DNA from 2 places in the Nonomuraea sp. WAC 01424 genome. Region 2 is predicted to be linked to the other one. Evidence: riboswitches for the same ligand, from Rfam matches in the RefSeq annotation. Region 2 holds a riboswitch; the other holds the start of a gene.
What was found. Region 2 has a riboswitch for glycine ahead of gcvP (aminomethyl-transferring glycine dehydrogenase). Riboswitches for the same ligand answer to the same signal wherever they lie in the genome.

Region 1: it holds a riboswitch for glycine, as region 2 does, so the genes downstream of both, gcvT (glycine cleavage system aminomethyltransferase GcvT) here and gcvP (aminomethyl-transferring glycine dehydrogenase) in region 2, are expected to answer to the same signal.

The regions. Positions count from the first base shown of each region.
Region 1 covers NZ_QHHZ01000002.1:164,393-176,302, reverse strand. Annotated here, with positions in the region: gene DMB42_RS06120 (DUF6286 domain-containing protein) at 1-145, shown strand, start outside; gene DMB42_RS06115 (hypothetical protein) at 142-657, shown strand; gene DMB42_RS52985 (hypothetical protein) at 852-995, shown strand; gene DMB42_RS06110 (L-serine ammonia-lyase) at 1,058-2,434, opposite strand; gene gcvH (glycine cleavage system protein GcvH) at 2,494-2,883, opposite strand; gene gcvT (glycine cleavage system aminomethyltransferase GcvT) at 2,880-3,965, opposite strand; glycine riboswitch at 4,000-4,099, opposite strand; glycine riboswitch at 4,120-4,217, opposite strand; gene DMB42_RS06095 (M28 family peptidase) at 4,420-5,790, opposite strand; gene DMB42_RS06090 (M4 family metallopeptidase) at 5,873-8,167, opposite strand; gene DMB42_RS06085 (gamma-glutamyl-gamma-aminobutyrate hydrolase family protein) at 8,390-9,079, opposite strand; gene DMB42_RS06080 (3-oxoacyl-ACP reductase) at 9,076-9,855, opposite strand; gene DMB42_RS06075 (aldehyde dehydrogenase) at 9,846-11,189, opposite strand; gene DMB42_RS06070 (glutamine synthetase family protein) at 11,198-11,910, opposite strand, start outside.
Region 2 covers NZ_QHHZ01000009.1:138,295-150,204, forward strand. Annotated here, with positions in the region: gene gcvP (aminomethyl-transferring glycine dehydrogenase) at 1-2,681, opposite strand, end outside; glycine riboswitch at 2,848-2,944, opposite strand; gene DMB42_RS25025 (MerR family transcriptional regulator) at 2,993-3,613, opposite strand; gene DMB42_RS25030 (bifunctional nuclease family protein) at 3,761-4,231, opposite strand; gene DMB42_RS25035 (MerR family transcriptional regulator) at 4,368-5,021, opposite strand; gene DMB42_RS25040 (FHA domain-containing protein) at 5,086-5,598, opposite strand; gene DMB42_RS25045 (mannose-1-phosphate guanyltransferase) at 5,861-8,365, opposite strand; gene DMB42_RS25050 (CDP-alcohol phosphatidyltransferase family protein) at 8,369-8,950, opposite strand; gene DMB42_RS25055 (aspartate-alanine antiporter) at 9,084-10,766, shown strand; gene DMB42_RS25060 (GNAT family N-acetyltransferase) at 10,771-11,517, opposite strand; gene DMB42_RS25065 (phosphoribosylanthranilate isomerase) at 11,510-11,910, opposite strand, start outside.

The sequences.
Region 1 (11,910 bases), on a different contig from region 2:
CATCGAGGTCACCGTCGTGACCGGGCCGGAGAGCTCGGGCACCATGCTCAGGCAGGTCGGTACGGCGGTCGGCGACCGGCTGGCCGGAGTCGGCACGCTCGGCACCGGCGAGGTCGTCGTCCGGCTGCGCAGGAAGGGCGTGTGATGCGGCAGTACGCGGGCAACCGCGTCGGCCTGGCACTGGTCGGTCTCACCCTGCTCGGCGCGGGCGGTTACGCCTGGCTGCGCGGTCAGGGCCGGCTCTTCGACCTGCCGCGCAACGCCAAGGTCCTGCCCGCCGAGCTCGCCCGTACGCTGGCCGAGGATCCCTGGACGCTGTGGCTGCTGGCCTTCGCGCTGCTGATCCTGTCCATGCTGGCCCTGCGCTGGTTGCTGCTCAGCGTCGGCTGGGGCCGCCGGGGCGTGGCCAACGGCACCGGCACCGCCATGTTGTGCGTCGGCCTCAAGGGCGTGGACGGGCTCGGCAGGGCCGGCGTACGGTTCGCCGACAACGGCCTGCGTGTCCACCTGACCTGCCCGTCCGACGCCGACGTCGGCGCGGTGGTGAGCAAGCTGGACCAGGACATCGTGGGCCGCGTCCGCCGCGAGGTACGCGACGACGAGACGCCCGCGGTCGTCCGCGTCCACGTACGCCGCCAACGGGCCGAACGCCGCTGACCCGTCACCCCCAGCTCAGCCGTCACCCCCAGCTCAGCCGTCATCCGAAGGGAGAAGGCGCAGTCCGCGCCTTCGTCGTCGAATCCGATCGGGAGGTCGTCATTCACCGCATCATCGGCGCGTTCGCCGCCGCCGCCCTCACCATCGCCCTCGCCACGCCCGCCGCCCAGGCGGCGCCGGACGGCGGCGTCCCGTTGTTCCCGTGCCGGACGGGGGACGACGGCCAGACCCACTGCGTCGGGGACCACCTGGCCGGCCTGCTGCTGCAGGCGCTGAATCCCGAGTTCGGCCTGATCTGCGTGAACAGTCACTTCACCACGATCATCTGCCGGCACTGAGACCCGGCCGCGAAGACCCAGGGCCGCGAGGACCCCTCCCGTGAAGGAGGGGTCCTCGTGGTTCAGCACTCGATCACGTTGACGGCCAGGCCGCCCCGCGAGGTCTCCTTGTACTTGTCCAGCATGTCGCGGCCGGTGTCGCGCATGGTCTTGATGGCCTTGTCCAGGGCCACGTAGTGGCGGCCGTCGCCGCGCAGGGCGATCCTGGCGGCCGTGATGGCCTTGTTGGAGGCCACGGCGTTGCGCTCGATGCACGGGATCTGCACCAGGCCGCCGATCGGGTCGCAGGTCAGCCCGAGGTTGTGCTCGATGCCGATCTCGGCGGCGTTCTCCACCTGCTCGGGGGTGCCGCCCATGACCTCGGTGAGGCCGGCCGAGGCCATCGAGCAGGCCGAGCCCACCTCGCCCTGGCAGCCGACCTCGGCGCCGGAGATGGAGGCGTTCTCCTTGAACAGCACGCCGATCGCGGCGGCCGTGAGGAGGAAGCGCACCACGCCCTCGTCGTCGGCGTGCGGGACGAACTTGGTGTAGTACGTCAGCACGGCCGGGATGATGCCGGCGGCGCCGTTGGTGGGGGCGGTGACGATGCGGCCGCCCGCGGCGTTCTCCTCGTTGACGGCCAGGGCGAACAGCGCCACCCAGTCCATCGCCTGGAGCGGGTCCTTCTCGGCCGACTCGGCCTGGAGGCGCCGGTGGAGCTGGTTGGCCCGGCGCTTGACCTTCAGGCCGCCGGGCAGCACGCCCTCCTTGGTGATGCCGCGCCGTACGCAGTCGGACATCACGCGCCAGAGGTTGAGGATGCCGGAGCGGATCTCCTCCTCGGTACGGCCGAACGCCTTCTCGTTCTCCAGCATGAGGGCGGAGATCGACAGGCCGGTGTTCGAGCAGTGCTTGAGCAGCTCCTCGCCCGAGGCGAACGGGTAGGGCAGGACGGTGTCGTCGGGCTTGATGCGGTCGGCGCCGGTGGCCTTCTCGTCCACGACGAAGCCGCCGCCGACCGAGAAGTAGACCTTCTCGCGCAGGGTGTCGCCCTGCTCGTCGTAGGCGGTGAAACGCATGCCGTTGGGGTGCTCGGGCAGGGAGATCTTGCGTTCGAAGACGAGGTCCTGGCCGACGACGAACGGGATCTCGTGGCTGCCGAACAGCTTGACCGTGCCCGAGGCGCGCATCTCGGCCAGGCGGGCGTCGATGGAGTCGACGTCGACCAGCTCGGGCTTCTCACCGGACAGGCCGAGCAGGACCGCCTTGTCGCTGCCGTGGCCCTTGCCGGTCAGGCCGAGCGAGCCGTACAGGATGACTTCGACCCGGGCCGCACGGGGGAGCAGGCCGTCGTCGTGCAGACCGCGGGCGAACTTGTGCGCGGCGGCCATCGGGCCGCCGGTGTGGGAGCTGGACGGTCCGATGCCGATCTTGAAGAGGTCGAAGACGCTGATCGCCATTGATGGGCGCCCTTCAGTTCAGGATGTGCCGGGGCCCGACCCGGGCCCCGGCGGTTGGGTCAGGACTCGCCTGAGGTGAGTGCGGCGTACTCCTCGGCGGACAGCAGGTCCTCCGGGTCGCCCTCCATGCGGACGCGGAACATCCAGCCGTCGCCGTAGGGCTCGCTGTTGGCCAGCGACGGGTCGTCCACGATGGCCTGGTTCACCTCGACGATCTCGCCGCCGACCGGCGAGTAGATCTCGCTCACCGACTTGGTGGACTCGACCTCGCCGACCGAGTCGCCCGCCTCGACGGTCGCACCGACCTCGGGGAGCTGCACGAAGACGACGTCCCCAAGGGCTTCGGCGGCGAAGGCCGTGATGCCGACGGTCACGGTGATGCCGTCGTCCACACCCGACACCCACTCGTGTTCCTTGGTGTAGTTCAGGTCGTCAGGGATGTTGCTCACTTGTTCCTCCTGTAGAAGGGCAGCTCGACCAGGTCCATAGGTTCTTGGCTGCCCCGGATGTCCACGGCCAGACCTTCGTCTGCTCCGGCGTCGACGTAGGCCATCGCGATGGGCTTGCCCAGGGTCTGGGAGGGCGCACCGCTGGTGACCTCGCCGACGACGGCGCCGTCTCGGGTGACCGGGTAGCCGTGGCGCGGCACCCGGCGGCCCTTGGCGACCAGGCGGCGCGGGCGGCGGCGGGGCGGGTCGTCCTTGACCGCCTCCAGCGCCGCCCTGCCGACGAAGTCACCGGGCTTGTCGAATTTCACCACTCTGCCCAGCCCCGCGTCGAACGGGGTCAGGTCCGAGCTCAGCTCGTTGCCGTAGAGCGGCATGCCGGCCTCCAGCCTGAGGGTGTCGCGGCTGGACAGGCCCGCGGCCTTGATCCCGTACGGCTCGCCCGCCGCTTCCAGGGCGTGCCAGAGCGGTACGGCGTCCTGGTTGGCGACGAACAGCTCGAAGCCGTCCTCGCCGGTGTAGCCGGTGCGGGCGATGAGCGCCTGGCGGCCGTCGACCACGCCGGGCAGGCCCGCGTAGTACTTGAGGCCGGCGAGGTCGGCGTCGGTGAGCGTGGAAAGGATCTCCTGGGCCCGCGGGCCCTGGATCGCGATCAGGGCGTACTGCTGGGAGCGGTCGTCGACCACCGTGTCATACGACTTAGTACGATTTTTCAGCTCATCCGCGACTTTTTCGGCGTTCGAGGCGTTGGCGACCACCATGAACTCCTCGTCGGCCAGCCGGTAGACGATGAGGTCGTCGAGCACGCCACCGCGCTCGTCCACGATCATCGTGTACCTGGCGCGGCCGGGCGCGAGCGCCGACAGGTGGCCGACCAGCGCGTAGTCCAGCGCCTCGGCGGCCTGCGGCCCGGTCAGGAAGATCTCGCCCATGTGCGAGAGGTCGAACAGCCCGGCCGCCTCGCGGACGGCTTTGTGCTCCGCCGACTCGCTGCCGTACCGGAGCGGCATGAGCCACCCGGCGAAGTCGGTCAGCGTGGCGCCTAGGGCCTCGTGGACGTCTCGTAGCGGCGTAGGTCGGGACATTTGTCGCACCTCAGGACAGGATCGGATGCCAGCATCCTCCCCCTCTGTCATGGATGCCTGAGAGCTTCGCCCGAGTTTTGCCGGACTTTCACCTTCGGCGAGGCCGCTCGGGCCTGCTTTCCAGAGGTCACCTCCCCGTAAGAACGCCTTACAGGGCTGCCGCGCGGTCCTTTGCCTTGAGAGGTTCGCGGGGAGGGCTTGCTCCTTCAGGGACCCTGACCGGCTGTCAGGGTGCTCTCCCGCACGGTTTCGCCGGTGATGTCCGTCAGCCTAGTGCCGACATGGGGGTGTTGTCGCGCTTCGATCCCGTACACCGCACGCAGCGAAAAGCGGCCGCGGCCCCGGAGAGGCGGGGCCGCGGCCGCGTTGGTGGCCGCGCGCGAGCCGGTCATGGCAGGTCAGCTCGCACGCGGCAGCCAGTACGCGGGCCGGTCGGGACCGGCGCGCGGTGAGATCAGGCCCGGCCCCAGAGGGCGGGCACGTTGGGCGGTTCCCAGCCGGGCAGGCTGGTGTGCGCCTGGAGGCAGCGGTAGCTGGACCCCTGGTAGGTGACGACGTCACCGGCCGCGTAGGCCTTGTAGGCGGTCCAGGTGGTGCCCTGGCCGTCCCCTCCGACGGTCAGGGTGAAGGAGGCGGAGTGGTCCGCCGTCGCCCCGTCGCCGTTGAGCCCTATGGTGTACGTCCCCGCCGCGGCGCCGCTGGTGGTGGCGACCGTGACGGTGGACGATTGCCCCGCCTGGATCGTGGACGGGTTGAAGGAGACGGTGACCCCGCTCGGCACGTTTCCGGCGGAGAGCGCGATGCTCTGCGCCTGGCCGGACGTGACCTGGGTACTGACCGCCGCGGTAGCCGACTGGCCGGCCTGGACCGACGCCGAGGACGGGGTCACCGAGATCGAGTAGTCGTTCTCCGCGGGCGTGCCGCCCACGGCGAGCTTCCATATGGCGTACGCGATGGCGTCGCTGTTCCGGTCCAGCGCCGTGGTGTTGATGGCGCCCGGGTAGCTGTCGCACGCGCTGTGATAACAACGGTCGAAGGCGGCCCCGGCCGTGCCGCCCCACTTGGCGGCCTGTGCCGAGCTCTTGACCGCCCCGGCCCCCGTGGCCAGGCCGCCGACCCGTACGCCCGCGCTCTTGAACGAGGCGTGGTCGCTGCGGCCGTCGCCCTCCCTGTCACCCTCGGTCTGAAGGCCGATGGTGGCGAAGTAGTCGCTGAAGGTCCGCTGAAGGGTCGCGTCGTCGTCGTAGACGAAGTAGCCGGCGTTGGTCGAGGCGATCATGTCGAAGTTCAGGTACACCTCGACGCCGCCGGCGCCGCCGTTCTGCACGTAGTACCTGGAACCGACCATGCCCGCTTCTTCGGCGCCCCACCAGCCGAACCGTACGTGCTTGGTGAGGGTGGGCTTGCGGGCGGCGAGGGTGAGGGCGTTCTCCAGGAGCGCGGCCGAGCCGGAGCCGTTGTCGTTGATGCCGGGGCCGGCCGCGACGCTGTCGAGGTGGGCGCCGAGCATCACGGTCTGGTTCGCCGGGCCGCCCGGCCAGTCGGCGATCAGGTTGCTGCCGCCGCTGAAGCTCTGCACCCGGGTGGTGAACCCGGCGGCGTCGAGCTTGCCCTTGATGTAGTTGATCGAGGCGGTGAAGCCCGGCCTGCCCGAGGCGCGGTTGCCGCCGTTGCTCGTGGCGATGGACTGCAACTGGCTCAGATGCGCCGTCACGTTCGAGACGGGGATGTCGGGCGCGGGGTCGGCGGCTGCGCCGGCCGGTCCGGCCGGCGTGGTGAGGGTCAGGGCTAACGCGGCGGTGGCCGCGGCGCCCAGCCTGAGCATGGCGTTCACGTTCTGTGGCTCCTCAAGGGGGCTCCAAGGGGGTTGGGCGGCCACCCCGGCGTGGCCGCCCAGGTCGTGCTGGTCAGACCGGCTGCCAGAGGGCGGGCACGTTGGGCGGCTCCCAGCCCGGCAGGCTCGTGTGAGACTGCAGGCATCGGTAGCTGGTGCCCTGGTACGTGACGGTCTGCCCGGCCGTGTAGGCCGTGTAGGTCTGCCACGTGGTGCCCTGGCCGCCGCCCACCGTCAGGCTGAACGAGGTCGAGTGGTCGGCGCTCGCCCCGTCGGCGTTCAGGCTGATCGTGTACGTGCTCGGCGTCACGCCGCTCGTGGTCGCGAACGTCACCGTGGACGACTGCCCGGCGGTGATCGTGGACGGGTTGAAGCTGACCGTCACGCCCGAGGGCACGTTGCTCGCCGACAGGGCGATGCTCTGCGCCTGGCCGGCGGTGACCTGCGTGTTGACCGTGGCGCTGGCCGACTGACCGGCCTGGACCGAGGCCGACGACGGGGTCACGGCGAACGCGTAGTCGTTCGGCGAGCTCTGCCCGATCTGGAGGTTGTAGGTGGCCTGCCGGTCGACGTCGGCGCCGTCGGCCGTGATCGAGATCGGGTTGCTGCCCTGCGGGCTGCTCGCCGAGGTGTTGATCGTCAGCGTGGAGCTCTGCCCCGCGGTGATCGTGGCCGGGCTGAACGAGGCGGTCACGCCGGCCGGCAGGGTGCCGGTCCGCAGGGTGATCGACTGCGCCGAACCGCCGGTCACGGTGGTGCTGACCGTGGTCGTGGTGCTCTGGCCCGGTGTGACGCTGCCGGAGGCGGGGTTCAGGGTGACCGAGAAGTCGTTGCTGCCCTGGGTGCAGGTCGGCTCGCCGGACTGGGCCCGTACGCTGACGCCGTCCCAGGCGTTCTTGACCACGTTGAACTCGGTGCAGCTGCCCGGGTACAGGGTCTTGGCCGCCTGGAGGGTCGCGACCCTGGCCTTGGCGTGCGTCCACGGCTGCGTCTTCGAGTTCAGCGCGGACATGAAGACCTCACCGGCCTTGCGGATGCCGATGCCGGTGATCGCGGCGCCGTTGTCGCAGCGGGTGCTCGCGGGCTTGCCCGAGGGGTTGGTGCCCTCGGCCACGAGGTAGAACCAGTGGTTCTGCGGGCCGGCCGCCGCGTGCACCTCGGTGTTCGGGATGGCGGTGCTGTAGCAGTTGGGGTGGCTCAGGGCCCCCGGGTTGTACATGTTGCGGATCGGCCCGGCCCCGGAGAGGTTGACCTCTTCGCCGACCAGGTAGTCCGGCGGGTCGTTGGGGTTGTTGGCGTACGCCTCGGTGAGCGCGCCGAAGATGTCGCCGGTGGACTCGTTCATGCCGCCGGCCTCGTTGCCGCTGCCCGAGCCGCCGCTGGTGAACTGGAAGATGCCGTGGCCGAACTCGTGGCCGACGACGTCCATCGACGTGAGCTGCTGGGAGTTGGCGGAGTTGTGGCCGAAGGAGCCGTACTGGCCGTTCCAGTAGGCATTGACGTCGGCCAGGCCGACGCGGGCCGGGTAACCGCCGCCCTGGCCGTTGATGCCGCTGCGGCCGAGCCAGGCGCTCAGCATGTCCCATTCCCGCTGCGCGGCGTAGAGCGCGTCGACGCAGGCGGTCTCCAGGTTCGTGCCCGAGCCGTTGCCCCAGGTGTCGGTGGTCTTCGTGTACGGCGAGCCGTTCTGGCCACCGCACGCGACGCCGCTCCTGCGGGGGTCGCGCATCGTGTACGAGGGGCTGGTGTCGATGGTGACGGTGCCGACGTAGTAGCTGTTGCCGGTGCCGTCGCGCACCTCGTCCCAGGAATCGATGACCTTGCCGGTGAGGGCGTCCACGTAGACGTGGAGCTTGGTCTCGTGACCGGTCGCGGTGGCGCCGGTGACCAGGACCTCCCAGGCCAGCCGCGGCGTGGTCGTGGCGGCGTGGACGGACAGCACCGGCGTGGCGACGGTCTCGACCCGGGCCACCTTGGCCCTGGCCGTCACTCCCGCGGCGGCCGCGGTCACCTTCGCCTTGGTGCTGATCCCGATCTTGGTGCGCTGGCCGGTGGCGACGTTGTCGACCACCGCGCCGGAGGCGTCCGTGGCGACGACCACGTCACCGCCGTATACGGGCAGGCCCGCGTACGTACGGGCGTAGGTCAGGTACTGCAGGCCGCGGACGCCTCCGACAGTCGACGTCAGCGTGAACGTGTCCTGCTCGGAGGCCAGCAGTGCCGCCGAGTCGGCCAGGATCGCGCTGTGTGCGGTCGCGATCGCGTTCCTGCGGTCGTCGGGGCTGGGAGGATCGGCCACCTGCGACGCTTGGGCTGTGGCGCTCGTGGCGCCCACCAGCGAGCTGGTGGTCAGGGCTAGCGCGAGCATTGCGGCAGCCCCCAACCTGAGTTTGGGGTTCACTCTCTGGCTCCTCAGGGGGGTGTGGAGTGGAAGAGCCCCGGCCGGCTGGGGATGAACACAGGGTGACACCGGGATGGCGGGAGCCGGTACCCAACAAGTTTCCTATAACACCGTGGTATGGCCGCCTGAACTGGCCTTTCGTGCGATTTTTGGGCGCAGAAAAGGTAAAGAAGCTTTCCAGTAACGGTCTCAGCAGGCCGCCGTCAGCGCCTCGAAGAGCGCCACCCCGTCGCCCGCCTCCGGGTGCCACTGGACCGCCGCCGCGAACCCCCCGCCGTCCAGTTCCACCGCCTCGATCGTGCCGTCGGCGGCCGTGGCGGTCACCGCGAGCCCGGGAGCGAGCCGGTCGATCGCCTGGTGGTGATAGTGCGGGACGGTCACCGCGTCCGTGCCGAGCGCCTTGGCCAGGCGGCTGCCGGGGACGGGCGTGACCGGCAGGTGGCCGAACGCGCCGGGCTCGGGGGCGTGGCCCGTGTGTCCCACCACGTCGGGCAGGTGCTGGTGCAGGCTGCCGCCGAGCAGGACGTTGAGCACCTGGAGGCCGCGGCACACGCCCAGGAACGGCAGCCCCGCCTCCAGGGCCGCCGCGAGGAGGGCGAACTCGGCCGCGTCCCGGAACTCCCGGACGTAACCGGTGCGCTCGTGCGGCGCCTGGGCGTACCTGGCCGGGTCGACGTCGCCGCCGCCGGCCAGGACGAGGCCGTCGAGGCGCTCCACGACCAGGGCGGGATCGCCGGCCGGCGGCAGCAACACGGGCTGCCCGCCGGCCTGGACGATCTTCTCGACGTACATGTACGGCAGGAGCGCGACGGGCAGGTCCCACACGGTGAACCGGGCGGGCTCCACGTACGTCGTGATCCCGATGACCGGACGGGTCACAGCGGCGTCACGTACGCGCCGGAGATGCCGCCGTCCACCAGGAACTCCGCCCCCGTGATGAACGAGGCGTCGTCGCTGGCCAGGAACGCCACCGCGGCGGCGATCTCCGACGCCTCGGCGAAGCGGCCCACCGGGATGTGCACCAGACGCCGCTGGGCCCGCTCGGGGTCCTTGGCGAACAACTCCTGCAGCAGCGGCGTGTTCACCGGCCCCGGGCACAGCGCGTTGACCCGGATGCCCTCGCGGGCGAACTGCACGCCCAGCTCCCGCGACATCGCCAGCACCCCGCCCTTGGAGGCCGTGTACGAGATCTGCGACGTGGCCGACCCCATCACCGCCACGAACGAGGCGGTGTTGACGATCGAGCCCTTGCCCTGCCGTCGCATGTACGGGATGGCGTGCTTGCAGCACAGGTAGACGCTGGTCAGGTTCACTTCCTGGACGCGGCGCCAGGCGTCGATGCCGGTCTCCAGGATCGAGTCGTCGTCGGGCGGGGAGATGCCGGCGTTGTTGAAGGCGATGTCCACGCTGCCGTAGGTCTCGTGGGCCGTGGCGAACATCCGGACGACGTCGTCCTCGACGGTCACGTCGGCCTTGACGAAGAGGCCGCCGACCTCGGTGGCGGCCTTGCCGCCCGCCTCCTCGTCGATGTCCACGCAGACGACCTTCGCGCCCTCCTGCGCGAACCGGCGGGCCGTGGCCAGCCCGATGCCGCTGCCCGCGCCGGTGATGACGGCCACACGGTCCTGCAAACGCTGCACTGTGTTCACTCCCATGAGATGAAGACGTTCTTGGTCTCGGTGAAGGCCGTCAGGGCGTCGGGGCCGAGCTCGCGGCCGAGTCCGGACTGCTTGAAGCCGCCGAACGGGGTCCAGTAGCGCACCGAGGAGTGCGAGTTCACCGACAGGGCGCCCGACTCCACCGCGCGGGCCACGCGCAGCGCCCGCCCGACGTCGCGGGTCCAGATGGACCCGCTCAGCCCGTACGGGGTGTCGTTGGCGATGCGTACGGCCTCCGCCTCGTCGGTGAACGGGACCACCGACACGACGGGACCGAAGATCTCCTCGGTGAAGGCGCGGTCGGTGACCTTCGAGGTGAGCACGGTCGGCGGGAACCAGTAGCCCTTGCCTTGGGGGCAGTCGCCCTGGAGGAAGGGCGTGCCCTCGACGAAGCCCCGGACGCGTTCCAGGTGCTCGGCGCTGATCAGCGGGCCCATCTCGGTGGACTCGTCGAGCGGGTCGCCGACCTTGACGCCGCGCACCGCCGCCGACAGGCGTTCCAGGAACTCGTCGTACGCCTCGGCCTGGACGAGGATGCGCGAGCGCGCGCAGCAGTCCTGGCCGGAGTTATCGAAGACCGCATAAGGAGCGGTTTTTGCCGCTTTTTCGAGATCCGAGTCGGCGAAGACGATATTTGCGGACTTGCCGCCGAGCTCCAGCGTCACCCGCTTGACCTGCGCCGCCGCCTTCGCGGCGATCTCCTTGCCCACCTCGGTCGAGCCGGTGAACACGATCTTCGCCACGCCGGGATGTTCGACCAGCCGGGCCCCGGCGACCTCTCCCTCGCCGGGCAGCACCTGGAGCACCCCCTCGGGCAGGCCCGCCTCCAGGGCCAGCTCGGCCAGCCTCAACGCCGTGAGCGGGGTCCACTCCGCCGGCTTGACGATCACCGTGTTGCCCGCCGCCAGCGCGGGGGCCACGCCCCACGACATGATCAGCATCGGGAAGTTCCACGGCACGATGACGCCCACCACGCCCAGCGGCTCCTGGAAGGTGATGTCCACGCCGCCGGGCACCGGGATCTGCTTGCCGTGGTTGCGCTCGGGGGCGGCGGCGTAGAAGTGCAGCACGTCGCGGACGGCCCCGGCGGCCCAGCGCGCGTTGCCGATCGGATGCCCGGCGTTGCCCAGCTCCAGCCGGGCCAGCTCCTCGCCGTGGGCGTCCACCAGGTCGGCGAACCGGCGCAGCAGCCGCGCCCGGTCGCCCGGCGCCACCTCCCGCCAGCTCCGGTACGCCTTCGCGGCCCGCTCCACCGCCCGGTCGACCTCCGCCGCGTCGGCCATCTCGACCTGGGCGACGACCTCTTCCGTGGCCGGATTAACGATCTTCATTCCTACCGTCACATTCGCTCGAAACCACGGAACAGCTCCCAGTCCGTCACCGCCGCGTCGAAGGCGGCCAGCTCCACGCGCGCGTTGTTCGCGTAGTGCTCGACCACGTCGTCGCCGAACGTCTCCCTGGCCAGCTTCGACCCCTCGAACAGCACGAGCGCGTCCCGCAGCGTGTGGGGCACGGTCTCGGCGCCGGAGTCGTAGGCGTTGCCCTCGAAGGCGTCCTCCAGCGGCAGCTCCTGGTCGATGCCGTGCAGCCCGGCCGCGATCAGCGCCGAGACCGCCAGGTACGGATTGACGTCGCCGCCCGGCACCCGGTTCTCCACCCGCAGCGACAACCCGTGGCCCACCAGCCGCAACGAGCAGGTGCGGTTGTCGACGCCCCACTTGACCGCCGTCGGGGCGAAGCTGCCGGGCACGTAGCGCTTGTAGGAGTTGACGTTGGGCGCGTACAGCAGGGTGAGTTCACGCAGGCCGGCGAGCTGACCGGCGATGAAGCGGGCGCCCAGCGGCGAGAGCCCGTACGGGCCCTCGCCCGCCATCACCGGCTCGCCGCCGGGGCCGCGCAGCGAGATGTGGATGTGGCAGGAGTTGCCCTCACGCTGGTTCGGCTTGGCCATGAAGGTGATCGACCGGCCCTCCTGGGCGGCGATCTCCTTGGCGCCGTTCTTGTAGATCGAGTGGTTGTCGCAGGTGCGCAGGGCCTCGTCGTAGCGGAAGG
Region 2 (11,910 bases):
TGCGCCCACTCGTCGGCGGTGACCGACTCGGCGGTGTGCGGGGCGTTGCGCAGCGGGTTGTCGGTCTTGTCGTAGTCGCCGGAGGCCACCTTGGCGATCTCGCCGCGGATGGCGATCATGGCGTCCACGAACCGGTCGAGCTCGTCGAGGTCCTCGCTCTCGGTCGGCTCGATCATCAGCGTCCCGGCCACCGGGAACGACATGGTCGGGGCGTGGAAGCCGTAGTCGATCAGGCGCTTGGCCACGTCGTCGACGGTGACGCCGGTCTCCTTGGTGATCTGCCGCAGGTCCACGATGCACTCGTGGGCCACCAGGCCGCCGCGCCCGGTGTAGAGCACCGGGAAGTGCGGGGCCAGCCGCCTGGCCAGGTAGTTGGCCGACAGGATGGCCTGCTCGGTGGCCGCGGTGAGCCCCTCGGCGCCCATCATCCGCACGTACGCCCACGAGATCGGCAGGATGCCGGCCGATCCGTACGGGGCGGCCGAGACCGGGCCGACCGCGCTGCCGTCGCGCAGCGGGTGGCCGGGCAGGTAGGCCGCCAGGTGGCCGCGCACCGCGACCGGGCCGACGCCGGGGCCGCCGCCGCCGTGCGGGATGCAGAACGTCTTGTGCAGGTTGAGGTGGGACACGTCGGCGCCGAACTCGCCCGGCTTGGCCAGGCCCACCAGGGCGTTGAGGTTGGCGCCGTCGACGTACACCTGGCCGCCGGCCTCGTGCACCTTGGCGCAGACCTCGGTGATCGACTCCTCGTACACGCCGTGCGTGGACGGGTACGTCACCATGATCGCCGCCAGCCGCTCGCGATGCTTGGCGATCTTGGCGTCGAGGTCGGCCAGGTCGATGTTCCCGTCGGTGTCGCAGGCCACGACCACGACCCGCATGCCCGCCATGACGGCGCTGGCCGCGTTCGTGCCGTGGGCCGAGGACGGGATCAGGCACACGTCGCGGCCGGTGTCGCCGTTGGCCTGGTGGTAGGCGCGGATGGCCAGCAGGCCGGCGAACTCGCCCTGGGAGCCCGCGTTCGGCTGGATGGAGACCGCGTCGTAGCCGGTCACCTCGGCCAGCCAGCCCTCCAGGGTGCCGATCAGCTCCCGGTAGCCCTCGGTCTGGGCCTCGGGCGCGTACGGGTGGACGCCGGCGAACTCCGGCCAGGTGATCGGCTCCATCTCGGTGGTCGCGTTGAGCTTCATCGTGCAGGAGCCCAGCGGGATCATCGAACGGTCGAGCGCGATGTCCTTGTCCTGGAGGCGGCGCAGGTAGCGCAGCATCGCGGTCTCGGAGCGGTGACTGTGGAAGACCGGGTGGGTCAGGTAGTCCGACTCGCGCAGCAGCCCGTCCGGCAGCGCGTCGGCCGACAGCTCCACCGCCTCGCGCTCGACGCCGAAGGCGGCCCATACCTTGGCCAGCTCGGCGGCGCCGGTCTTCTCGTCGCAGGCGATCGAGACGTGGTCGTCGCCGGCCTGCCACAGGTTGACGCCCCGCTCGGCGGCGGCGGCCACCACGTCGGCGGCCCGGCCGGGCACGCGGACGAGCACGGTGTCGAAGAACTCGCCGTGCACGACCTCCAGCCCGGCCTCGCGCAGCCCGGCGGCCAGCGCGACGGCGTGCCGGTGCACCCGCAGCGCGATGCGGCGCAGGCCCTCGGGGCCGTGGTAGACGGCGTACATGCCGGCGATCACGGCCAGCAGGACCTGGGCGGTGCAGATGTTGCTGGTGGCCTTCTCGCGGCGGATGTGCTGCTCGCGGGTCTGCAGGGCCAGCCGGTAGGCGGGGTCGCCGTCCACGTCGACCGACACGCCGACCAGGCGGCCGGGCATCTGCCGCTGCAGGCCCTCACGTACGGACATGTAGGCCGCGTGCGGGCCGCCGAAGCCGAAGGAGACGCCGAAGCGCTGGGAGGAGCCGATGGCGATGTCGGCGCCCAGCTCGCCCGGGGCGGCCACGAGCGTGAGGGCCAGCAGGTCGGCGGCGGCCACGACGAGCGCGCCCGCCTCGTGCGCCCTGGCGGCCACGCCGCGGAAGTCGCGCAGGCGGCCCGAGGCGCCCGGGTACTGCACGAGCACGCCGAAGCAGTCGGGCAGCTCGCCGTCGAGGTCGTGCTCGACCAGCGTGATGCCGAGCGGCTCGGCGCGGGTGGCCAGTACGGCCTTGGTCTGGGGCAGCGTGTCGGCGTCGACGACGAACACGTCGCTCTTGGACCTGCCGGCGCGGCGGGCCAGCGTCATGGCCTCGGCCGCGGCGGTGGCCTCGTCCAGCAGCGAGGCGCCGGCCACGTCGAGGCCGGTCAGGTCGGAGACGACCGTCTGGAAGTTCAGCAACGCCTCCAGGCGGCCCTGCGAGATCTCCGGCTGGTACGGCGTGTAGGCGGTGTACCAGCCCGGGTTCTCCAGCAGGTTGCGCCGGATGACGGCGGGCGTGACGGTGTCGTAGTAGCCCAGTCCGATCATCGAGGTCAGCACCCGGTTGCGGGAGGCCAGCTCGCGCAGCTCGGCGATGGCCTCGGTCTCACTCGCGGCCGGCGGGAGCTGCAGCCGGTCCTTGGCCCTGATGGCCTCGGGGACGGCCACGGCCACCAGATCGCCGACGGACTCGAAACCCACGGCCTCGAGCATGCGCTGCTGCTCGGACTCGGAGGGCCCGATATGCCTGGACGAGAACGGCGGAGCGGACAGGTCGGTCATGGAGGTTGCCTCCTGAGGCTTGGAGACCGGCGCCAGGGCGCGGGCGAGTGCCGGATCTCCCCCTCTGTCATCGCGACGTCATCGCGACCTGAGAGCTTCACCCCACCGTGGGGCTTGCACCGTCGGTGAGGTGCGCCTGGCGGGCGCACCTGCTTTCCAGAGTTGCCTCGCCCGAGCGGTACGGGATGCCTGAGAGATTCCGGGGAGGGTTGCTCCTTCGGCGCCCCAGGACCGAGGCCCAGGGACTCTCCCGCACGGGGTCGTCAGCCTTACTCTGTCCTAGATTACTACGGTGTGTTCAGCGGTTCAGCTCACCCCGTGCGGCGTGCGCGACGCCGCTTGGCGAGCTCGTCAGCGGGATGGTCGGCCGGGACGCTGTCCTCGACCGCCGCCCGTTCCCCCGGCAGCTCCGCGAGGGAGCCCTCGACCTCGCGCCAGACCCGGCCGAGCGCGATGCCGAACACACCCTGCCCGCCCTGGAGGAGGTCTATCACCTCGTCGGCCGAGGTGCACTCGTAGACGCTGACTCCGTCGCTCATGAGCGTGATCTGCGCGAGGTCGGCGACCCCGCGGTCACGCAGGTGCTGCACGGCGGTGCGGATCTGCTGCAGTGACACGCCGGTGTCGAGCAGCCGCTTGACGACCTTGAGCACCAGGATGTCGCGGAAGCTGTAGAGCCGCTGCGAGCCCGAGCCGTGCGCGGCTCTTATCGTGGGCTCCACCAGGCCAGTGCGCGCCCAGTAGTCGAGCTGCCTGTAGGTGATGCCGGCCGCCGAGCAGGCCGTCGGCCCGCGATATCCGATGTCGTCCGGCAGCTTCGCGGGCTGCTCGTCGAAGAGCAGGCCCTGCTCTCCGGCACGCTGCCGCGCGCTCTCACGCCGCACCGGATCTTCCTGGCCGGCCGTCTTTCCCTCGCCGCTGCTGACCGCCACGCGGACCTCCGGCTTTCTCTCATCCCGCGGCCTGATCTGGGGGTTCGTAAAGGGCGACCACGGGTTTCACTTGCACCGTAGGACCGTGACCATGCCCAGTCAACGATCCGGCTCGGCGCGTCGTGAAGCGTAAATGCACTGAAATACCTACCCCGCCCTGCCGAAGTCCTCGGGAGTGATCGTGTCAAGGAACTCCCTGAACTTCTCCACCTCGTCCTCCTGGTCGTCAGGAATGATCACACCGGCCTCCTGGACCACCTCTTCGCTGGCGAAGATGCGGGCGCCGGTGCGCAGGGCGAGGGCAATCGAGTCGGACGGCCTGGCGCTGACCTCCACACCGTTGGAGAACACCAGGTCGGCGAAGAAGATGCCGTCACGCAGAGCCACGATGTTGACCGCGCGCAGCCCGACACCGAGCGCGCTCAGCACGTCCCTGAACAGGTCGTGGGTGAGCGGCCTGGGCGGCGGCGGCCGGGCCTGGGCCAGGGCGATGGCGGTCGCCTCCGTCATGCCGATCCAGATCGGAAGGAACCGTTCCCCGTGTGCCTCCTTGAGCAAGACGATCGGCTGATTTGTGGGCATTTCTACTCGAACGCCCACGACCTCCATCTGCAACACGGGCTGCTCCGTATTCGGCCGGCCGGTCGCCCGGCACAGCTGTTGACTGGGTCGCTTCTGCTGACACGCTTGTGCATTTCAACGTAACACCCGTCAGGCCTGGAATGTGCCCCGGCCTTCCAGCTCTGTGCTGCCCTCAGCGGCCGAGCACAGACCTCACGCCGATGCGTACGAGCGAGGCGTGCAGGTCGAGCAGGAGCGTCGACAACTCCCTCGCAGCCTCGTCGGCCTCGCCGATGGCGCCGGGGGCACGCCGCTTGAGGATGGGCGCGACGGCCTGCTCGACCAGCCCGCACTCACGCTCGGCCGCGGCCTTGACCGCGCGCAGGTGGCGGGCGTGCAGGCCGAAGCGGCGCAGGGCGCCGACGCTGCGCGCGACCTTGAGCGCCTCCTCGTCGTAGCGCCTGGCCACGGGGGCCAGCAGGCCGTAGTCCTCCAGCTCGGCGAGGGTCTCCTCGTCGATGCCGGCGGCCTCCAGCGGCTCGGCCCGGCTGAACCGGATCTCCTGCGCCTGCTGCACCGCGCGCGGGAGGCCGAAGCTCTCGGCCATCCTGTCCTTGATCACCCGCAGCGGCAGGTAGTGGTCACGCTGCTCGGTCAGGATGAAGCGCAGTTGCTCGACGTGCAGGTGGGTGAACTTGCGGTAGCCGGAGGGGCTGCGCTCCGGCTCGATCAGCCCCTCGCCCTCCAAGAAACGGATCTTGGAGACGGTGACGTCGGGGAACTCGCCCTGCAGCAGGGCGAGCACCTCCCCGATGCTCATGTGCGAGCGTGCCGCCTGGGAACTCATGCCACCGCCTCCGATGGCACGAGTGACAGGGATGCCGTGTGCACGGGTCGCCCGCTCCGCTCACTCATGCGCCGGCGTTGACCCTCATCAGGAAGACGAGGCGGAACTTGCCGATCTGCACCTCGTCTCCGGAGTGCAAGGGGACCTCCTCGATGCGCTCCCGGTTGACGTAGGTGCCGTTGAGGCTGCCGACGTCGCGCACGGAGAACTGGCCGCCGCGATGGCGGTAGAACTCGACGTGGCGGCGGGAGACGGTGATGTCGTCGAGGAAGATGTCGCTCTCCGGGTGGCGCCCGGTCGTGGTGAGGTCCTTGTCGAGCCGGAACCGGCTCCCCTGGTTGGGCCCCCTGGTCACCGAGAGCAACGCCGTGCCGGGCGGGAGCTGTTCGACCAGCGCCCGTTCGGCCAGGAGCATGTCGCCTGTCTCAGCCTCGTACGCCTCGATTCCCGCGACCGAGATCGTCGACGTGGTGTCCCCGGAGACCTCGGGTCTGGTCAACGGTGACCCACAGCGGGAACAGAAACGGGCATCCTCGGGGTTGGCGTGCCCGCACTGCGTGCAGTAGACGCTCGGCATCGATCGGCTCGGCCTCCTACCGCGAAGACGCGGCGACGGTGCTCGGGGCGCGCCTGCCTTCGCTCTTCAAGTTTGCGAATGCCGCAACTTACGCTGATCAGCGGCAAAGGTCAAGGCGGGGCACTGGACTGGTGGTTCGGACGCTGACAAAGTTACCGTCGCTCCCGCCCCGTGGTCCATGCCGCCGCGCGTTTCTACATTACGATCTTGCGGCACTCCGCGCGCACATCGCGGGCAACGGATTTTCCGCTACTCTACGTGATCAGATCGCTGCTCGCTCGACGATGCGGGCCCAGCGTTCGAGCAGAGCCTGCGCGCCGTCCATGTCGGGGGCCTCGGCCCACAGTTCGGTCACCGGTTCGGCGGCGGCGGGCAGCACCAGCACCCACGACCCGTCGTCGCGGGCCACCCGCACGCCGTCGGTGGTGTCGACGCGCCAGCCGCCCGGCTCGGCCTCGGCCGCCTCGATGACCGAGCGCATGACCGCGCCCTTGGCCGCCCACTGGGTGGGGACGCTGCGCCTGAGCAGCTTGACCTCGGGGATCCTCGCGTCGATCTGGCTGAGCGTCAGCCGGGTGCGGGCCACCAGGCCGAGCAGCCGCATGAACGCGGCCAGGCCGTCGATGGCCGGGCTGAACTCGGGCACGACGAACCCGCCGCGCCCGTCGGCCGCGAAGATCATGTCGGGGCCGGCGACGGCGGAGGTGAGGGCGTCGAGCGAGGTGGAGGTCCACTCCACCTGGACGCCGTGGAAGCGGCAGACCTGCTCGGCGACCCGGGTGGTGGTGACCGGCAGGGCCACCCGGCCGGCCCTGCGCTCGGCCGCCACCAGGTCGAGCACGACGAGCAGGGCACGTTCCTCGCTGATGAGCCGGCCGGTCTCGTTCACCAGCGCGATGCGTTCGCCGACCGGGTCGAAGCGTACGCCGAACGCCGCCCGCGAGGAGCTGACCAGCTCCGACAGGCGTTGCAGGTCGCGGCGGCGCTCGGCGCGCGTCTCGGTGGGCGAGACGTCGTTCAGCCGGGCGTTGACGGTCAGCACCTCGACGCCGGCGCGGCTGAGCAGCGTGGGCATCACCAGGGAGGAGGTGCCGCCGGCGCAGTCGACCACGACCTTCATGTCCTTGACGCCGGTCACGCCGATGGTGCGCATCAGCTCGTGGGTGTAGCCCTCGACGGCCCTGGCCGGGTAGTGCAGCTCGGCGATCTCGCCGGGGAAGGCCCGCCGGTACTCCTGGCGGGAGAAGACCCGCTCCAGCTTGCGCTGGGCGGCCGGGGGCAGGTCGGCGCCGCGGTCGTCCATGATGACGATGTCGACGCTCTGCGGGTCGCCGGGCGTGGTGCGCAGCGCGATGCCGCCGGCGGCCGACTCGCGGGCGGTGTGGAAGCGGGCCACGGGCAGCGGCGCGGCCTCCAGGTCCAGGACGTTGATCGCGGCGGCGGTCAGCGCGCCGATCACGGCCCGCTTGAGCGCCCTGGCGGCCAGGGAGCAGTCGCGGGAGGTGACCACGTAGGCGCCCTTGCGCAGGGTGGTGGCGTACGCGCCGGCCAGGCGGACGCACAGCTCTGCGGTGATCTCGACGTTGACCAGGCCGCTGACGCCCCGGGGGCCGAACAGGTTGCGCTGGCCGCGCGACTCCCAGATGACGCTGGTGTTGACGACCGCGCCGGCCTCGACGGTCTTGAACGGGTAGACCCTGACGCCGCTGGAGACGTACGCCTCGGCCTCGATGACGCATTCGTCGCCGATGACGGCGTCCTCCTCGACGCGGGCGCCGGCCATGACGTCGGTGCTCTTGCCGATCACGCAGCCGCGCAGGTGGGCGCCGGGGCCGAGGTAGACGTTGTCGTGGACGATCGCGCGGTGCAGGAAGGCGCCCTCGCGCACGACCGCGTTGTTGCCGAGCACGGTGTACTCGCGTAGTTCGGCGCCCGCCTCCACCTTGGCGTAGTCGCCGATCAGCAGCGGGCCCTTGAGTACGGCGTCGGGGTCGACCGTGGCCGAGTCGGCCACCCACACGCCCGGGGAGAGCTCGAAGCCGCCGATGTCGAGCGCGACCCGGCCCGACAGCGCGTCGGCGTGGGCCTTGAGGTAGCTGGCGTGGGTGCCGACGTCCTCCCAGTAGCCGCCGGCGACGTAGCCGTAGATGGGGGCGCCGCGTTCCAGGAGGGCGGGGAAGACGTCTGACGACCAGTCGACCGGTTCGCCGGCGGCCACGGCGTCGAGCACCTCGGGCTCCATGACGTAGATGCCGGTGTTGACGGTGTCGGAGAAGACCTGGCCCCAGGTGGGCTTCTCCAGGAAGCGCTGAACGCGGCCGCCCTCGCCGAGGATGATGATCCCGAATTCGAGCGGGTTGGGGACGCGTTTCAGACCGATGGTGACAAGAGCCGAATTTTCGCGATGGAACCGGATCATGTCGGATAAGTCGATATCGGTGAGGGCGTCGCCGGAGATGACCACGAAGCGGTCGTCGCGCAGGCGGGCGGCGGCGTTCTTGACGCTGCCGGCGGTGCCGAGGGGAAGGTCCTCGGTGGCGTACTGGAGGTTCATGCCCAGCTCGTCGCCGTCGCCGAAGTAGTTGCGCACGAGGGCGGCGAGGAACTGCAGGGTGACGACCGTGTCGGTGATGCCGTGGCGTTTGAGCAGGCGGAGCACGTGCTCCATGATCGGGCGGTTGACCACGGGAAGCAGAGGCTTGGGCTGGTTGGCGGTCATCGGACGCAGCCGAGTCCCCTCCCCGCCCGCCATGACGACCGCCTTCACCGATCACTCCTTCGAGGTCGCGGTTACCAGTTGGCGGACCTGCACCACGTAGAGGATCCCCGCCCACCAATACAGGCCGGTTCCCCAGAGCGCGAAGGCCCACCCGACAATTCGCGCTATATCGGCATACCACCCGGTGTGGGAGGCCAGGAAGAGGAGAGGGAAGGCGTACATGAGATTGAACATGGCGGCCTTGCCCAGGAAATGCACTTGAAGTGCCTTATATCCGTGTTTGCGAAGTACGGGGAAAGAACAGGCGACGAAGATCTCCCGCGCCACGATGACGGCCACCAGCCACCACGGGATGACCTCCCGCAGGAGCAGCGCCAGGATGGTGGCGAACACGTACAGCTTGTCGGCCGCCGGATCGATGACCCGGCCGAGCTTGCTGGTCTGGTTGAACGCGCGAGCGATCTTGCCGTCGAGCCAGTCGGTGAACCCGGCCACGATCAGGATGGCGATGGCCCAGCCGTCCGCCCGGGGACCGAGCACCAGCCAGAGGAACACGGGCACACCCAGCAGGCGCAGGAAGCTCAGCAGGTTGGGAACCGTCCAGATCCGGTCCTCGGCGGAAGTTTCGCTCACGCAGAGACCCTACTGCGTGGAACTCCGGCACAGTCGCCCCCACCGCTGACGAACCCCCACGGGCCCCCACGGGCGCCCGCCGCGGCCTCGGTGAGCGGGAGTTTCGCCGCCCCGCGGGCCGGGAAGGGGCTGGGTGATCGATCCCCCTGCGGTGCCGGCCTGGGCATGGGGGGATCGGATGTGGCCCTGGGAGTCCGACGTGCTGCGGGACGCGCCGGAGGTCGCGCTGTTCCTCTGCCTGGCCCTCGGGTTCGCCCTGGGCAGGATCAGGTTCCGCGGGGTCGCGGTCGGCGGGGTGGCGGGCACCCTCGCCGCGGCGCTCGCCGTCGGCTTGCTGGCCGGGGGCGTCACGGTCCACCCCCAGGTACGCGTGATCGCCTTCGCGGTGTTCGCCTTCACCTTCGGCTACACCCTCGGGCCCGCCTTCTTCGCGGCCTTCGCCGGACCGAATCTGCGCTACGTCTGGTTCACGGTCATCGAGGTCGTGCGGGCGCTGGCGGTCGCGGCGCTCGTCGCGGACGTGCTCGGCCTCGACCCGGCGACCACGGCGGGCCTGGTGGCGGGGGCGGCGGCGGGACCGGTGGCGCTGGGCACGTCGGCCGACGCGTTGCAGGCGGCCGGGATCGGGTCGGCGCAGGGCGCGCTCGGGCCCGCGTACGTCCTGTCGTACCTCTTCGCCCTGGTCACGATCGCGCTGCTGACGAGCAGGGCCGCGCCCGCGGTGCTGCGGTTCGACCCGGCGGAGGCGGCCGCGGCGCTGTGGCGGCGGCTGGACGGCGAGGAGGAGACGCCGCCCCCGGCGGTGCTGGGCCGGGCCCACCAGGTCACCACCGGTGAGGGCAGGACGGTCGCGCAGGCCGAGATCGCGATGGGCACCCGCGTCTCGGTGGAACGGCTGCGCAGGAACGGCCGCCCGATCGCGTTCGGCCCGGACACGCTGCTGGAACGGGACGACGAGGCCGTGGTCGTCGGCGTACGCCAGGACGTGGTGAACGCGTGCGCCGTCATCGGGCCCGAGGTGCCCGGCGGGCGGGAGCTGGACCTGGACCTGGAGGTGGCCGACGTGATGCTCGCGGGCCGGCCCCCGGCGACCGTGCGGGCCCTGCGCGCGGGGTTGTCCGGCCAGGGCGTGCAGGACCTGCACGTGTGCGAGGTGACCCGGGTGGGGTGCCGGTTGCCGGTCCGGCCGGGGACGCCGCTGCACGCCGGGGACGTGGTGCGGGTGACCGGCATCAAGCGGGACGTGGACCGGGCCGCGGCCTGGCTCGGGGCGCGGGCGGACGCGGGGAGGCGGGCCGACGTCGTCTATCTGTCCGCCGGGCTCGTGGCGGGACTGGTGGCGGGGCTGGCGGGCGGGCTCACGGTGTCGGTGGGCTGCCTGCTGGCGGGGCTGGTGTTCGGGCGCGTACGGGCGGGCCGGGCCCGCTTCGGGCAGTACGACGCGGGTGCGGCGCGGGTGGTGGGCGAGCTGGCGCTGGGCGTGTTCGTGGCGGCGCTCGGGTTGTCGGCGGGACCGGCGGCCGTGGAACTGGTGGGGCGGCACGGCTGGCAGGTGGCGCTGGGCGCCGTCGCGGCGGCCGCCATGCCCGTGGTGATCTCGCTGGCGATGGCGGCCAAGCTGATGATGTTGCCGCCGCCGCTGGTGCTGGGCGCGGTGACCGGCCAGCACGGCCTGACCGCGATCCTGGGCGCGGTGCGCCGGATGTCGGGGAACGGGACGCCGCTGCTGGCGTACACGGTGGTGCACGCGCTGTCGGGGGCCGTGCTGGCCCTGCTGGGGCCCGCCGCGGTGGCGCTGGCCCGCTGGGTGGGGTGAGGGGTCAGGTGCGCAGGAAGGCGTGGGTGCGGCCCAGGGGGACGAAGCCGAGGCGGGCGTAGAACTCGCGCGGCCAGTCGGCGGCGTCGGCGACCAGGAAGGTCAGCTCGGCGTCGGCCGTCTCGGCGAGCAGCGCGGTCATCAGGGCGCGGGCGTGACCCTGGCCCCGGTGGCGCTCGCCGGTGTAGACGTTCTCGATCTGGGCGACGCCGTCGTGCACGTAGAGGTCGGCGCGGGCGGCGACCTGGCCGCCGGGGGCGCGTACGGCGCGGAACTCGACCCGGTCGGCGCCGGCCGTACGGGTCGCGGCGCGCGCGGCGAGCCCTTCGACCACCTGCTCCGAGGCGTGCGGCAGCGACTCGCGCCACTCGGCGCGCAGCACGGGCAGCAGCTCCTCCAGGCCGAGCCGCTCGGCGGGCGCGGACGCGGCCGGCCGGACGCCGTGGAAGGCCATGACGAGGTTGGTGTCGTGCTCGTAGCCGGCGGCGGCGAACGCGGGCCGGAACTCCTGGCCCAGCCGGTCGTCGTCGACGCACACCAGGCGGTGGCCGAGCGCGGCGAGCGTCTCCTCGGCCGCGGCCAGCGCCGCTCCTGGGCGGCCGCTCTCGACGATCAGCCTGTTGTCGTCGTGGGACATCGGGTAACGCTCGTCGAGCACCGCGAAACCGCCCGGGACGGGCAGCACGGCCGGCGACTTGCGGCGGGCGAAGGCGTGCTGGAAGGCGATGGCCCGGCCCAGCTCGTCAGCCATGGCGGGCCGCGCGCAGGAAGGCCCTGATCAGGGCGGAGTCCTTGACCCCGGGCGCGGTCTCGACGCCGCTGGACACGTCGACCCCCCACGGGCCGGCGGCCTCGACGGCCTCGGCCACGTTCGACGGGTCGAGCCCGCCGGCCAGCATCCACCGGCCCGAGGGCCGGACGGCCGCCGCCGCCCAGTCCCAGGGCTCCCCAGAGCCGGGACGGGGCGCGTCGACGATGAGCAGGTCTTCGTCGTAGGCGCCGCACCGCAGGTCGGCCGAGGCGTCGACGGCACGTACGAGCGGGCGGCCGAGGTCCTTGAGCGCGGTGAAGTCGGCGTGGGGGTGCCGGCCGTGGAGCTGGACGGCGCGTACGCCGGAGGCCAGCGCCGCCTCCCTGACCGTCT